One region of the Sinomonas sp. RB5 genome, then DNA from elsewhere that is predicted to be linked to it. Evidence: predicted binding sites of a transcription regulator. Region 1 holds the regulator's gene; the other holds the start of a gene.

Region 1 (7,441 bases):
GAGGTTGACGAGGTCGCCGTGGCCCTGGGCGAGGAATACCGGGAGGGCGGTGCGGGCCCCGTGGAAGGTGCCGAGGATATTGGTGCGGACCACGCGCTCGAAGTCGTCCGGCGGGGTGGAGGCGGTGGGTCCGTAGATGCCCGAGGTCCCCGCGTTGTTCACCCAGATGTCCACCGTGCCGTAGCCGAGTGCCTCGTCCCGGAGCGCCTCGACGTCGGCCAGAGAGCCCGTGTCGCAGCGGCGCCCGTGCACCGCAAGGCCTTCCGCCTGGAGCAGGTCCCTGGCTGCCCGAACGTGGGCCTCCGATCTGGAGGCGATCACCACGGTGGCGCCGTGCCGGCCCAGCAGCCGTGCCATGGCGAGCCCGAGGCCCCGGGTCGACCCGGTCACCACGGCCACGCGGCCCTCCAGATCGGCCCGTGCATCCGTGCTTCCGGCCCGAGCGCCCATGGTCCCTCCGTCATTGCGCCAGCGGGAAGACGTTCCCCGACGGCGGCCGCGGAGCTCGTCGGCTGCGGTGTCCACAGCGCAGGCAAGCGGGCGGCCGCCCCGGGCTCCAGTGCGCCTCAGTGCGAGGGGATCGTCCGGTGGTGTGCCTCCATGGCCGGACGGATGGCTGCCGCGGTCACGCCGGCCGCCACGATCCCGGCGATCCAGGACGTCCACGCCGCACCGGTGTGGTCGGAGTAGGCGCCCATCCAGGGCGAGGCGAAGAGCAGCACGCCCACGGCGCACTGCGCGTACTCGAGCCACGGGGTACCGGGCATCGACAGGTTCAGCACGGCCGCGACGACCAGCAGGAGGCCGAAGACCACCATGAGGGTCGTCGAGGTGCTTGTCTGAGCGGTCCACAGGACCGCGATCGCGGCATAGAGGCCGCAGACGCCCGCGACGTAGTCTTCCCACCGCGTCCATCTGTTCATTGCTCTTCCTTTCCCTTCTTCCTTCCCGGGGCGGAAGCCCCTCGGGATCTGCCCCGGCTTCCGGGGCAGATGCTGTGGATGCCCGTCCAGCGGCGGGTGCTCTCGGGTGCGGCCTTCGGGGCTCACCAGACGGCGTCGCCGCGGAGGACGGCGTCGCTGCCGCCGTCGACGTAGACGATCTGGCCGCAGAGGTGGGTGTTCTCCTCGCCGCCGAGCCACGCCAGCGCACGGGCCACGACCATCGGCTCGGCGATGCCGTTCAGGGGCATCGGCACCCTCTCCAGCAGCGCGCGGCGCTGCTCCGCCGTCGAGATCATCGCGGCGGTCATGGGTGTGGCGATGATCCCCGGAGCCACGGCGTTGAGGGGTATCCCCGCCCCCGCCCAGTCCGCCGATGCCGCCCGGCGGCGGACCCAACGCGAGAGCGCGAGCTTCGTCGAGGAGTAGATCAGGCCGGTGGTCTCGGCGGCCTTGGCGAGAACCTCTGCGCGGGCCAGCGCCGCCGGCTCGTCCTCGGCCGTGAGCAGCGAGACCAGTTCCGCATCGCTCGGCAGGAGCGCCGCCATCGAGGAGACCAGCACGGCCCTGGGCGACGGCGAGCCGGACAGCAGGGGGCGGAGTCCCTCGAGCGTGGCGAGGGCTCCGAAGAAGTTCACAGCAACAGTGGCCGGCGTGGGGGCTGCAAGCCCCGCAATGGCGTACACGGAGTCGACCCGGCCGCCGCTGAGGTGGCGCACGCCCTCGACCATGGCGTCACGGCCGCCGGCTCCCGAGAGGTCGGCGACCACCTCGGCGTCACGGACGTCGACGCCGATGACGTTCTCGCCCCGCTGTCCGAGCAGCTCACGGGTGGACCTGCCGATGCCCGACGCCGACCCCGTCACCACTGCTGTCCGAGGCATGATCCGCTCCTTCTGGCGCGAGGATCCCCGTGTCCCACTCTCGGGCCCTCCGCGGGGGGCGGGCCAGAGTCGAAGGGCCTGACGGCGCCCCTGCTGCGGCGCCGGACCTGCGAGCGCCGTGCGAGTGGCCTTAGGCCCTACCTGCTGCGCGGGCGCAGACCTACCCTCGGTGCCATCAGGCCAGCGATCGAGGAGGCAGACGTGAGCGCTGAGGTCACGATCATCGGCAGCGGACGGATGGCACGGGGGCTGGCGCAGATGGCTCTGCGCGCCGGCCGCGCAGTCCAGATCCTGGGCCGGGATGGCAGCCAGACCCGCGACCTCGTCGAGTCCCTGGGGGCGGGCGCCAGCGGCGGAATCATCGGCGCCCCCGTCGAGGGGGGCCTCGTGGTCCTGGCCGTCCCGTACAGGGAAGTCGCGAACGTGGTGCGCGAGCTCGGAGACGGGGTGGACGGGCGCGTCGTCGTGGATATCGCGAACCCCGTGGACGTCTCGACCTTCGACCGGCTGCTCACGCCGGCGGGAACGTCGTCGGCCGAGGAGGTCGCCGTGATGGTCCGGGGCCGGGCCGAGGTGGTCAAGGCCTTCAACACGGTCTTCGCCTCGACCTTGGAGTCTGGCTCGGTGGGAGGCCAGCATCTGGATGTCTTCATTGCGGGCGATTCCGAAACGGCCAAGGAGAAGGTGAGCGCCCTGGTCGCCAAGTCCGGGATGCGGCCGATCGATGCGGGGCCCCTGCGCCGATCGCGTGAGCTGGAGGCCTTCATGCTCCTCGTCTTCGGCCTCCAGGTGAGCCCGGCCCATGAGAACTTCAATTGGGACACCTCCCTGAGGATCTTCCCCTAGGCGGTCGCGGGTAGGTCGGCCCGCGCGGGACGATCTGCGCGGCGGACGGTTGAGACTCGCGACGGTGGGTAGCTGACGTGGGTACCCCGGAATGAGGAACCCCGGGGGGTTCGCTGACGCAGATGAAGGGAACCCGACCATGGCACACGAGCCGCTCGAACTGGCCTTTGCCTTCTTCGAAGCGTCCCAGAGGGAGGGCACCAGCTCCGCCGAAATCGCAGGATGCCTCGAACAGGCCCGCACTACGGCACTGTTGAGCATCGCAGAAAGCCTTGCCGTCATCGCGGCGGCAACGGTGGACGAACCGGCCCACTGACCGCCGGCCCGACGCGGGCCGGAGGCGCAGTGCGTCCGCCGCGCGCGGCACGCCCTCACTGGCGACAGGAGGGGTGCCGGGCCGGTGCCCTCTGGCGATACAGTGGGGTCAACGCGGCGGGGGCGCGTGGACGCTCCCCCGTCGGGCCACCTTCAACGATTGGACCCGCATGAGCACGCCCCCTGTCCCCCCGAACGGCGCCGAGCAGCACCACGGGGATCAGAAGCCCGGGCCCGAGCAGGCCGGGCCAGGACAGGCGGGGCCCGGCGACCACGGAGGCCCGGCCGCCAGGCCCGCCCCCCGGTACGGGCAGTACGCCCCCGGGTTCGGGGAGGGGCAGCAGCCCCCCGCCTACGGACAGCAGCAGCCGCCCGCCTACGGACAGCAGCAGCCTCCGGCCTACGGACAGCAGCCCGGCTACGGCCAGCAGCAGCCCCCGGCGTACGGGCAGCAGCCCGGCTACGGCCAGCAGGGCGGCTACGGCCAGCCGTGGCAGCAGCCCGCCGCCCCCGGGTACGGCGCCCCGGGCTTCGGCGTGCCGAGCCCCGAGGCCCAGCGCACGGCGGTCCGCCGGGCGTCCCTGCTGATCTTCATCACGGCGGCCGCCGAGGTCGTCATCGGCTTCTTCGCCACGTTCGTCACACTGAACACGCCCACGTCCGCGCTCCGGAACCTCTTCGACGACGCCGGCGGCGCGTCGTCGGGCATCACCTTCGAGCAGTTCCGCCAGATCATCAGCACCTTCGTGTGGCTCGCCATGGCAGGGGTCGTGGTCAACGCCGCCGTGCTCGTGCTCTGCGGGGTGTTCCTGATGCGGGGCCGGCGCTGGGCGCGGATCCTCGGGACCGTCTTCCTCTGCCTCACCCTCGGCGCGTTCCTCGCGGGCGGGGTCTTCTCCCTCATCACCATCGGCCTCGCGGTCGCCTCGGTCGTTCTCCTGTTCCGGCCTGCGGTGACGGCCTTCCTCGCCGCCCAGAACCAGTTCGCCAACCCCTACACCACCCCGAAGGGACCCACCTTCGGCAACCCCTACGGACAGTGACGCCATGAGCCAGCAGCCCACGCCGCCCCCGTACCAGTCCGGCCCCCCGGCGTACCAGCCGGGGCCCCCTCCGCACGGAGCGCCGGACTACGGCCCTCCCCCGCCGCAGGGCTCGTACCAGGGTCCTTGGCCGAGCCAGCTGCCCAGCGGATCCTTCCCCGGGATGCCCGCCGTCGGCATCGCCCGCCCGCTGACCATCACGCTCGCGGTCTGGTTCCTCATCGCGAGCTCCGTCGCACCGCTCGCGGGGATCCCGGCGATCGTCGACTGGATGGGCACCTACATGCACACCGCCCTCATGCAGTCCACCACGCGGGCCAACCGGGCCAGCGCGGTCGCCTTCGCCAGCCAGTTCACGGCCATCATGACCCCCGTGCTGTGGATCTCCGCGCTCATCGGCGTCGCGGTCACCGTGCTGCTCGCGCTCGGGATCCGGGCCGGCATGAACTGGGTGCGCATCCTGCTGACCGTGTTCGCGGGCCTCTCGCTCCTCGGCTACGTGGTCAACTTCGCCATCGCCACGGCGCTCCCGACCGCGCGCACCTTCCCCCTGCCGGCCTTCGTGTACGTGCTCGGGTTCCTCTCCGCGGCCCTGTACATCGCCGCGGCGGTGCTCACGTGGCTGCGCCCCTCGAGCCAGTACATCGCCGCGCGCCGTGCGGCCAAGCTCGGCGGCGGCTACCTGCGCTGAGCACGCGGCGCCCCGGCGTGCCGGCGCCCCCGCTTCCTGACGCCCCGCGGGAGTCGGCGCACGACGCCGGCCCCCACCTCAGGCGGGCTGCCCGCCCGGGTGGGGGGCGGCGTCGTACCTCGGGTCGGGGTCCGAAGAGGCCCCCGTCTCCCCTCCGGCCTCCCCGCGCTGGGCGTGGTAGGCGAGGATCTGGAGCTCGGTGGCCATGTCCACCTTCCGCAGCGTCACTCCGGGCGGCACCTGGAGGATCGTCGGCGCGAAGCTGAGGATGCTGCGGACGCCCGCCGCGACGACGCGGTCGCACACGGCCTGGGCCACGGACGCCGGGAGGGCGAGGACCGCCATGTTCGCGCGGGTGCGCTGGAAGACGGCCTCGAGGTTGGCCGCGTCGGAGATCCGGAGCCAGCCGATCTCGTTGCCGATGATCTGCGGGTCCGTGTCGAGCAGCGCGACGACGTCGAAGCCGCGGGTGCCGAAGCCGCCGTAGCGGGCCAGGGCACGGCCGAGGTTGCCGGCGCCCACGATCGCGACCCGCCAGTCGCGCGTCAGGCCGAGCGCCACGGAGAGGTGCTGGCGGAGGTTCTCGACCTCGTACCCCACGCCGCGCGTGCCGTAGGAGCCGAGCTGGGAGAGGTCCTTGCGCAGCGTCGCGGAGCTGACGCCGGACGCCTCGGCGAGTGCGTCCGAGGAGACCCGGTCCACGCCGTCCGCCAGGAAGGAGTTCAGCGCGCGCAGATAGACGGTCAGGCGGGAGACGACCGCGGGCGGAAGCTGCTTCCCGTCGGGCGCGGGCGCGGCGCCTCGGCTCCCCGACTGGGACCGTCCTGCCACTGCCACCTCATTCCCTCGCGGGCCTTGCGCCTGTCGCGCGATACGCTCGGTCGCCGCCGTCTGGGCGGCCCCATTCACTCTAGGACCGGGGCGGGGCGGCCGCCAAAAGGGCTGCGGGGCGCCGGGCCGGGCGCTGGGACTCAGTCCTGGCGGGCCGCCTCGACGGTCCGGCGCAGGCGGGCCTCGTTGATCCGCCAGAAGTCGCGCTGGACCCCGTCGACGAGCACCACGGGCACCTCCTCGGCGAAGCGGTCGTGCAGGGCCGGGTCGTCATCGATGCTGCGCTCCTCCCAGCCGAGGCCGGCGTCCGACGCCACCCGTCCGACCACGTCCCGCGCCGCCTCGCAGAGGTGGCACTGGCTCTTCGTCACGAGGACGATCTCGGGGATGCGCATGCCTCCACGGTAGCGCGCGACCGTGGCGGAGCCGTGAATCGCTAGACTCGGACCATGCCCGCAGAGAAGAAGGCGCTGGATCCAGTGCGCCCCGCGCCCCTCGGGCGCCCGGGCGAGGCAGCCTTCTTCGACGTGGACAACACCCTCATGAAGGGGGCCAGCCTCTTCCACGTGGCGCGCAAGATGTACGAACGCGGCGCCTTCACCCTCCGCGACGCTGCCGGCTTCGCCTGGAAGCACGTGGCGTTCCTGTTCCGCGGCGAGAGCCTCGAGGACGTCCGCTCGATCGAGGCCTCGGCCCTCGCGCTCGGAGCCGGGATCCTCGCGGTAGACGTCGAGACGATCGGCCACGAGGTCTACGACGAATTCATCGAGTCACGCATCTGGCCCGGCACCAAGGCCCTCGCCGAGCAGCACCTGCGCGTGGGCCGGCGGGTGTGGCTCGTGACGGCCACGCCGATCGAGGTCGCCTCCGTCATCGCCGACCGCCTGGGGCTCACCGGCGCGCTCGGGACGGTGGGCGAGATCGAGGACGGCGCCTACACCGGCCGGCTCGTGGGCGAGATCCTGCACGGGAAGGCCAAGGCGACCGCCGCCGCAGAGCTCGCCGAGCGGGAGGGCCTCGACCTCGACCGCTGCTGGGCCTACTCGGACTCGCACAATGACATCCCGCTGCTGACCCTCGTGGGGCACCCCGTGGCCATCAATCCCGATGCGCGCCTGCGCGCGCACGCGCATGCGCACAACTGGCCCATCTACGACTTCCGCGCCGGGCGCCGGGCCGCGACGCTCGGGCTCAAGGCCGCCACCGTCGGCGGCGCGTTGTACGGGCTGTGGCGCGGCTACGCCCGCTTCCGCCGGTAGCTGTACCCGGCTGCCCCCTCTCCCGCGAAGTCACCCCGTGGGAAGGAAGGTGCCCGGACGCACGTGAGGCCCGCTCCCACGAAGGGAACGGGCCCCACCCACCATCGCCCCTCAGGGGCGGGCGCCTACTTCTTGTTGCGGCGCTGGTGACGAGTCTTGCGAAGCAGCTTGCGGTGCTTCTTCTTGGCCATGCGCTTGCGGCGCTTCTTGATAACCGAACCCATGAAAAGTTCCTTACCGGTAGTTGGTGCCCCGGGCTGCTGGCCGGGTCGCGCACAGGGGCGCCGTTCAACCAACTGCTGGTGACGTGACGTAAAACGTTCCTGAACAGGATACCGTACGCGTCAGGCCGACTCGGTCCTGCCGTCCACGACCGAGTTCTTCAGGTACTGCTCGACCGCGGCCTCCGGAACCCGGTAGGAGCGGCCGAAGCGCACGGCAGGCATCTCCCCCGAGTGCACCAGACGGTAGACCGTCATCTTCGACACCCGCATCATCTCCGCGACCTCAGCGACTGTGAGGAACCGCGACGAGGAGAAATCAGACATACAAACAACTCTAGTTGCTGGAGTGGCCCTTGGGAACGCGGCGGGCCCGAACGGCTCCCGCGAGCTGATCGAGGACCTGCTCG
Region 2 (7,441 bases), on a different contig from region 1:
GCTGACGAAGGCCGCCGCCGGCCTGCCCGAAGAGGGGATCGGGCGCGTGGGCGACCTCGGCGAGATCACGAGCCTCGGAGACCTCGCCGGGCGGCTCTTCGGCATCCTGCCGGCGGTGGCCGGCGGCGTCCGCGTCTCCGGCGACCGCGACGGGCTCGTCCGCCGCGTGGCCGTGTGCGGTGGCGCGGGTGACAGCCTGTTCGACGCCGTCCGCGCGGCCGAGGCGGACGTCTACATCACCGCGGACCTGCGGCACCACCCCGCCTCGGAGGCGCGCGAGGCGTCCGCGGACGGGCGCCCCTACCTCATCGACGTGAGCCACTTCGCGAGCGAGTGGCTCTGGCTCCCCGCCGCCGCCTCCGCGCTCGACAACGTGCTCACCGACCAGGGCCATAGCCTCGACATCAGGGTCTCGACGATCAACACCGATCCCTGGGACTTCATCCTCACCCCGGGCGAGGGATAGAGTCGCAGCCACCGGCCGCCTCCGCCCAGCCACCCAGGGCAGCGGCCCCTAAGGAGGAACGATGCCCAAGGCCCCGGCCGCCGAACAGCTCAAGCTCCTCGGGCTGCAGGCCCTGGACGCCCGGCTGCGCTCGCTCGAGGTGCGCCGCCGGAGCCTCGAGACGGACCCCCGGCTCGCCCCGGCGAAGGCCGCCCTCGAGCAGGCCTCGGCGGCGGCGGGCGAGGCCGACCGGGCGGTGGCGGAGGCCGAGGCGGAGCTTGCCGGGATCGAGTCGAAGGTCTCCGAGGCCTCCACCCGGATCGCGCGGGACGAGGATCGCCTCTACGCGGGGGGCCTGTCGAAGGACCTCGAGGCCCTCCAGAAGGACATCGCGGGGCTGCGTGCGCGCCAGAGCGACCTTGAGGACGCCGAGCTCGAGGTCCTCGAGCGGCTCGACGGCCTGCGGGCGGCCCAGGGGTCCGCGGCCGAGGCGCTCGGGGACGCGCGCGGCGCGAGCGAGGATCTCCGCGCGGAGCTCGATGCGCAGCTCGCATCGATCGCCGCCGAGCGGGCCACGGTGGCCGAGGAGCGGGCCGAGTATGCCCGTGGCATCGAGCCGGGCCTCGTGGGGATCTACGAGAAGACGCTGGCCAAGCGGGGAGTGGGCGCTGCGCGACTCTTCCACGGAACGTCCGAGGGCTCCGGCATGGCGCTGAGCCCCGGGGACCTGGCAGCGATCCGGGGCGCCGCCGAGGACGATGTGGTCTTCTGCCCGGACTCCGGGTGCATCCTGGTCCGCTCGGCCGAGTGGGGCTGAGCGGGCGTCCCTGCCCTCAGTCCCTGAGCACGAGCGCGAGGGAGTGCGGGCGGCGCACCGTGCCAGGGATGAGCTCCGCCTCCCACTTCTCTGCCGCGGCGGCGAGCAGGGCCTCCGGCGTGGCAGGCGCCTTGCCGCGACGCGTGAGCAGGTGCCTGACCAGGTCGCCTCGGTGGTGCTTGGCGAAGTGGCTCACGACGCTGCGCTTCCCGTTCCGCTCCCTGAACACGTCGACGGTGACGGTCGCGGCCGGCGGGGGAGCGTAGGCAGCGGCATACGTGCTCGACCGGCAGTCGACGACGAGCTCCCCGGCTGCGCGCTCCGCCAGTGCCTCGGCGAGGAGCGGCTTCCAGTACGAGGCGAGCCGCCCGAGCCCGGGCAGGGCCGCCGACATCGAGAGCCGGTACGCCGGAACCCTGTCCGCGAACCCCACCGCGCCCCACAGCGCCGAGACCACGACGACCCAGTCGTCGGCCCTGCGGCGCTGCGCCGGGGTCAGGCCCGCGTAGCCGAGGGCCTCGTACAGCACCCCCGAGTAGACGGCGTGGGCCGGAGCCGCCGGCTCCGTCGCGAGCCGCCGGTTCCGCTCGACGTCGTGCGCCAGCGACGGCCCGACGCCGAGCACCTCGAGGGCGTCCTCGCGCCCGCTCACCTCGGCGAGGGCCTCCAGTGCCTCCTTCCGGGCCACCTCGAGCTGCGGGAAGCTCAGCGAACCGAGGTCGACGGCGGGACCGGAGGGCGCGGGCGTCTTGCCCTCAGAGGGCGGAAGCAGGATCAGCACCACGGCATCGTACCCGGCGGCCGGCCGGACACCTGAAGGCCGAGCGCGGCCCTATAGACTGGGAACGAGAGGACAGGTCGGCCGGGCGACCGCGGGGCGGTCTGGCGTAAGCCAGGGCGCCGCGAGGAAAGTCCGGGCTCCGCAGGGCAGGGTGGTGGGTAACGCCCACTCGGGGAAACCCGCAGGCCAGTGCCACAGAGAACAGACCGCCGCGGACGGGCGCCTGGCGCCGCGTCCGCGGTAAGGGTGAAACGGCGGTGTAAGAGACCACCAGCTCCCCGGGCGACCGGGGAGGCTCGGTAAACCCCACCCGGAGCAAGGCCAGACAGGGCGCGATCGAGGGCTGCCCGCCCGAGCGCCCGGGTAGGCCGCTCGAGGCCGCCGGCAACGGCGGTCCTAGATGGATGGTCGCCTCCCGCGCCGGGGCAACCCGGCGCGGAGACAGAACCCGGCTCACAGGCCGGCCTGTCCTCACACCCCTACCGCATGCCCCCAGCGGGCGCTGTGAGTAGGTTCACAGGGCCTGGGGCGGCGGCCGTGCGGCAGCCTCAGTACACTGGAAGAGAACGTAGAAGTTCTCCACGGGCCGGGCTCTGCGATCGCAGGACCGGCTCTTTTCATGCCCGCTGACCAACCCCTGGACACCCACGGCGGGTATACGCACGACGGCGTGCGAAAAGCAGAGAAAGGCACCTGTGTGAGCACAACGACGGAAACCGCACTCGGCACGTGGATCGGACGCGAGGCCGCCGCGGAGGAGATGATCCCGGTCATCGGCCGGCTCTACCGCCAGAACAACGTGGTCACCTCGGTCCACGGCCGCAGCCTCATCAACCAGTCCGTGGTCGGACTGCTCAAGGCCCACCGCTGGGCCCGCCAGATCGACAGCGAGGAGCTCGCCCTCGAGGAGACCCTCCCGATCCTCAAGGCCCTCGACACGCTTGAGCTCGGGGCCGCCTCGATCGACATCGCGCGCCTGAACGAGGCGTTCCGGGCCGAGGGGCAGACCCTCTCCCTCGAGGACTTCCTGCGCGCCGAGCTCGCCGAGGTCGTGGGCAAGCACGGCGCCGACCCGCGCAAGGGCACCGACGTGGTGCTCTACGGCTTCGGCCGGATCGGCCGCCTCGTCGCGCGGATCCTCATCGAGCACGCCGGCGGCGGCGCTGGCCTGCGGCTGCGCGCCATCGTGGTCCGCAAGGGCTCCGAGAAGGACCTCATCAAGCGCGCGAGCCTCCTGCGCCGCGACTCCGTGCACGGCGCCTTCGAGGGCACCATCACGGTCGACGAGGAGAACAGCACGATCCTCGCCAACGGCACGCTCATCCGGGTCATCTACTCGGACAGCCCGGCCACCGTCGACTACACGCAGTACGGCATCGAGGACGCCATCGTCGTCGACAACACCGGCAAGTGGCGCGACGCGGAGGGCCTGGCCCAGCACCTTCAGAGCAAGGGCGTGGCCCGCGTGCTCCTGACCGCCCCGGGCAAGGGCGACCTGCCGAACATCGTGCACGGGATCAACCACACCTCGATCTCGGCCGCCGACAGGATCGTCACGGCTGCCTCGTGCACGACCAACGCGATCACGCCGGTCCTGAAGGCCATCAACGACAAGTACGGGGTGGTCCACGGCCACGTCGAGACCGTGCACTCCTTCACGAACGACCAGAACCTGATCGACAACTTCCACAAGGGCGACCGCCGCGGCCGCGCCGCCGGGCTCAACATGGTCCTGACCGAGACCGGCGCGGCCAAGGCCGTGGCCAAGGCCCTGCCCGAGCTGGCCGGCAAGCTCACCGGCAACGCGATCCGCGTCCCCACCCCGGATGTGTCGATGGCCGTGCTGAACCTCAGCCTGGACAACGAGACCACCAAGGACGAGGTCAACGCGTACCTGCGCGAGATGTCGCTGCACTCGGACCTGCGCAAGCAGATCGACTACATCGACTCGCCCGAGGTCGTCTCGAGCGACTTCGTCGGCTCGCGCCGCGCCGGGATCGTCGACGGCCTCGCGACCATCTCGACCGGCAAGAACCTCGTGCTGTACGTCTGGTACGACAACGAGTTCGGCTACAGCTCGCAGGTGGTGCGTGTCCTCGAGGACATGGCCGGCGACCACGCGCCGTCGTTCCCCGTGCAGACCGCCGCCGACGAGTACACCCTGGCGACATCTCGGTAGCAATCGGCGGGGAAGCTGGATTCGGCGACGGCCCAGGGGCAAGATGCACCTATGGAAGCAACAGAGCATGAGAGCACGCTCGAGCACGCGCTCGACGTCGCCAAGGCCAACGCCAAGCAGGCAAAGCTGCTCGTGGACCACGCGAAGGCGGCCCTCGCGCGCGGGGACGTGAGTCCCGAGCGCGTCGCCCAGCTGGAGGAGCTCCAGCGGGCGGCGGACGAGGATCTCCAGCGGGTCATCCGCGAGCAGTAGGTCCGTCCCGACACGATGCGCGAAGGGCGCCGCACCATCCGGTGCGGCGCCCTTCGCGCGTCCTGGTCGGCCCCGCGGGGCCGTGCCTCAGATGTGCTCGTGCACGTCGTGGTCGTGGTCGTCATGGCCGAACGGGTCCGGGTCCACCCCGGGCATCCACGTCAGGCCGGGGACGCCCCACCCGTGCTTGCGCGCCGCCCGCCGGGCCTTCTTCGCGTAGCGGTCGATCAGGCGGTCCACGTAGAGCTTGCCGTCGAGGTGGTCGTACTCGTGCTGCATGACCCGGCCGAACCAGCCCGTCGCCACGAACTCGAGCGGGCGTCCGTCGCCGTCGAACCCCTCGACCTTGACCCACTCTGCGCGCTGCAGCGGGTAGCCCTCGCCCGGGAAGGAGAGGCAGCCTTCCTCGTCCTCCTCGGGGTCCGGCGCCGCGCCGGGGACCTTGGAGAGGGTCAGGCGCGGGTTGACGACGACGCCACGGGGCGGCACGCCGTCGTCATTGTTGAACTTGTACACGAAGACCCGCAGCCCGACGCCGATCTGCGGGGCGGCCAGGCCCACTCCGTGGGCGGCCTCGTTCGTCTCGTGCATATCCTCGATCAGGGCCCGCAGGGCGCCGTCGAACTCGGTGACCTCGGAGGCGCGGCGGTGGAGGACAGGCTCCCCCCAGATGGTGATGGGACGGACGGCCACGGATCGGCTCCTGTTCTGTGCCGGGCATTCGCCCTCACGGATCGACGGGACGGCGAGGGACAACGACGAGGCCGCCGGGGGACATCCCCGGCGGCCTCGTGGTGACCGGAGACCCGGCCTCTTCGGGGTGAGTAACGGGGCTCGAACCCGCGACCTTCTGGACCACAACCAGACGCTCTGCCAACTGAGCTATACCCACCGCGTTCACTCTCGGGAGATGGGCCGAGCTCGCTCAGCCGTCCTTCCCCGTGAAAGCAACGAGAAATAGTCTACCTGCTCCGCGCCGGTGCTCATGACCAAAACGGCGGCTCCGGACTAACTTTTTTCTGCGGCCTCGGGGCTCGCGGGCGTCCCCGTGCCGGTCGCGCCCGAGGAGATCCGCTCCGCGGCTTCGCGGGCCGCCGAGGAGTCCGGCCCGGGCGCGGGGACGAACACCGTCTCGCGGTAGTAGCGCAGCTCGTCGATGGAGTCACGGATGTCACCCAGGGCACGGTGGTTCCCGGTCTTGGCCGGCGCCTGGAAGTAGGCCCGCGGGTACCAGCGCCGCGCGAGCTCCTTGATGGTCGAGACGTCGATGACGCGGTAGTGGAGGTACTCGATCACCTCCGGCATGTCCCTGGCCAGGAAAATCCGGTCGGTCCCGACGGAGTTGCCGCCGAGCTGGGCCTTGTTCGGCTCCTTGACCCACGCCCGGATGTAGGCCATGACCTCGGTCTGGGCGGCCTCCATCGTCATGCCGCGGGGCAGCTCGTCGAGCAGCTTGGACTCGGTGTGCATGGCACGGACGAAGTCGCCCATGCCGGCCAGGGCCTCCTCGGAGGGCTTGATGACGACGTCGACTCCGTCGCCGAGGACGTTGAGCTCCGAATCGGTGACGAGGACCGCCACCTCGATGAGGGCGTCGGCGACCGGGTCGAGGCCGGTCATCTCGCAGTCGATCCAGACAATGTGTTCGTTGCTGATGGGCACCGGCCCAGACTACCGCCAAGCGGGATGCGGCACCCGGTTCCGGCCGGTCCCCGCGGGGGCGCCGATGCTAGAATGAGCCTCTCCCGCACCGACAGAAGGGGTGACCCATGTCCTCACAGCGCCCTGCCCTGCCCGGGAGGATTCTCGAGCGGCTGGGTTCCCTGTGGACGTCGGTTCCTCCGGCGGGCGTGAACCAGCCCCCGCACTGGGCCCTCGGCCAGGGATTCATCGGATCGCTGCTGATCGTGGTCGGCTCCTTCGGCGTCGGGTGGCTCGCGGACGCCTCGCAGTTCAACCGCACCGCGCTGTTCATCATGCTGCGGACCGAGACGTGGGGCGTCACCGCCTGCATCATCGCGCTCGTGATCGGGGCCATGCTCCTCACCCGCTCCTGGCTGAGGCTCGGGCAGCGGCTGCGCCACTGGGGACCCGGGACGATCCGGCCCACGGTCGCGGCCGTCCTGCTCTGGGGCCTGCCGCTCCTGGCCGCCGTCCCGATCTATTCGCGGGACGTCTACGCCTACGTGGGCCAGGGCAGGCTCATGGCGGCCGGCCTGAACCCCTACGACACCGGCATCTCGAGCCTTAACAACTGGCTCGAGCTCGGCACGGACCCCTCCTGGGCGTCGACGCGCACCCCCTACGGGCCCTACTTCCTCTGGTTCGAACGCTGGATCGTGCAGCTCACCGGAGGACAGCCCGATCTCTCCGTCCTGCTCTTCCGCGTCCTCGCGCTCGGCGGGGTGGCACTGTGCGCGTACTACGGCTACCGGCTCGCCGAGCTCCACGGGGTGGACGGCGCACGAGCCGTCTGGCTCACGGTGGCCAACCCGCTCTTCCTCATCTCGTGCATCGCCAGTGCCCACAACGAGGCGCTCATGATCGGCTTCGCCGTCGCCGGCGTCTACTACGCGGCGCGCGGCAACTGGCTCGCAGGGATCGCACTGACGACCCTCTCCATCGGCGTCAAGCCGATCACCGCGGTGGTCCTGCCGTTCATAGGCCTGCTCTGGGCGGGCCCCCGGGCCTCCTGGGCGCGCAAGTTCCTCTGCTGGGCCGGCACAGGCCTCATCTGCCTGGGACTCTTCGTCGTGAGCTCGCTCGTGTACGGGCTCGGCTTCGGGTGGGTCAACGCGATCGTCGATCCGACGCCCGGTTTCATCGCCTACACGCCCTCGGGGTTCACGAGCAACATCGTGGCCGCCGTGCTCGGCGCAATGGGCCTCGACGGGGGCCACGCCGCCGAGGTCTACCGCGGCGTCCTGAAGTGGGCGGGCATCGCCCTGGCCGTCTGGCTCATCTTCC

What was found. The regulator Rex, encoded in region 1, represses fermentation and respiration genes when NADH is low (regulators of the CRP and FNR family bind a similar motif). The targets are predictions, from matches to a motif close to CTTGTGAANNNNTTCACAAG.
Region 2: ACVWWH_RS10080 (glyceraldehyde-3-phosphate dehydrogenase) is a predicted target of Rex. The motif match lies at 2,545-2,564, and genes of this name have one in related genera.

The regions. Positions count from the first base shown of each region.
Region 1 covers NZ_JBSSGJ010000001.1:153,932-161,372, reverse strand. Annotated here, with positions in the region: gene ACVWWH_RS00775 (SDR family NAD(P)-dependent oxidoreductase) at 1-450, opposite strand, end outside; gene ACVWWH_RS00770 (SPW repeat protein) at 567-923, opposite strand; gene ACVWWH_RS00765 (SDR family oxidoreductase) at 1,046-1,825, opposite strand; gene ACVWWH_RS00760 (NADPH-dependent F420 reductase) at 2,027-2,671, shown strand; gene ACVWWH_RS00755 (hypothetical protein) at 2,811-2,987, shown strand; gene ACVWWH_RS00750 (hypothetical protein) at 3,157-4,029, shown strand; gene ACVWWH_RS00745 (hypothetical protein) at 4,034-4,720, shown strand; gene ACVWWH_RS00740 (redox-sensing transcriptional repressor Rex) at 4,799-5,551, opposite strand; gene ACVWWH_RS00735 (glutaredoxin family protein) at 5,692-5,946, opposite strand; gene ACVWWH_RS00730 (HAD family hydrolase) at 6,001-6,810, shown strand; gene ACVWWH_RS00725 (30S ribosomal protein bS22) at 6,936-7,034, opposite strand; gene ACVWWH_RS00720 (helix-turn-helix domain-containing protein) at 7,155-7,358, opposite strand; gene ACVWWH_RS00715 (3-deoxy-7-phosphoheptulonate synthase) at 7,369-7,441, opposite strand, start outside.
Region 2 covers NZ_JBSSGJ010000007.1:96,683-104,123, reverse strand. Annotated here, with positions in the region: gene ACVWWH_RS10100 (Nif3-like dinuclear metal center hexameric protein) at 1-466, shown strand, start outside; gene ACVWWH_RS10095 (zinc ribbon domain-containing protein) at 528-1,262, shown strand; gene ACVWWH_RS10090 (YaaA family protein) at 1,279-2,043, opposite strand; RNA gene rnpB (RNase P RNA component class A) at 2,117-2,515, shown strand; gene ACVWWH_RS10080 (glyceraldehyde-3-phosphate dehydrogenase) at 2,663-4,222, shown strand; gene ACVWWH_RS10075 (hypothetical protein) at 4,274-4,474, shown strand; gene def (peptide deformylase) at 4,562-5,167, opposite strand; tRNA gene ACVWWH_RS10065 (tRNA-His) at 5,294-5,366, opposite strand; gene orn (oligoribonuclease) at 5,483-6,094, opposite strand; gene mptB (polyprenol phosphomannose-dependent alpha 1,6 mannosyltransferase MptB) at 6,244-7,441, shown strand, end outside.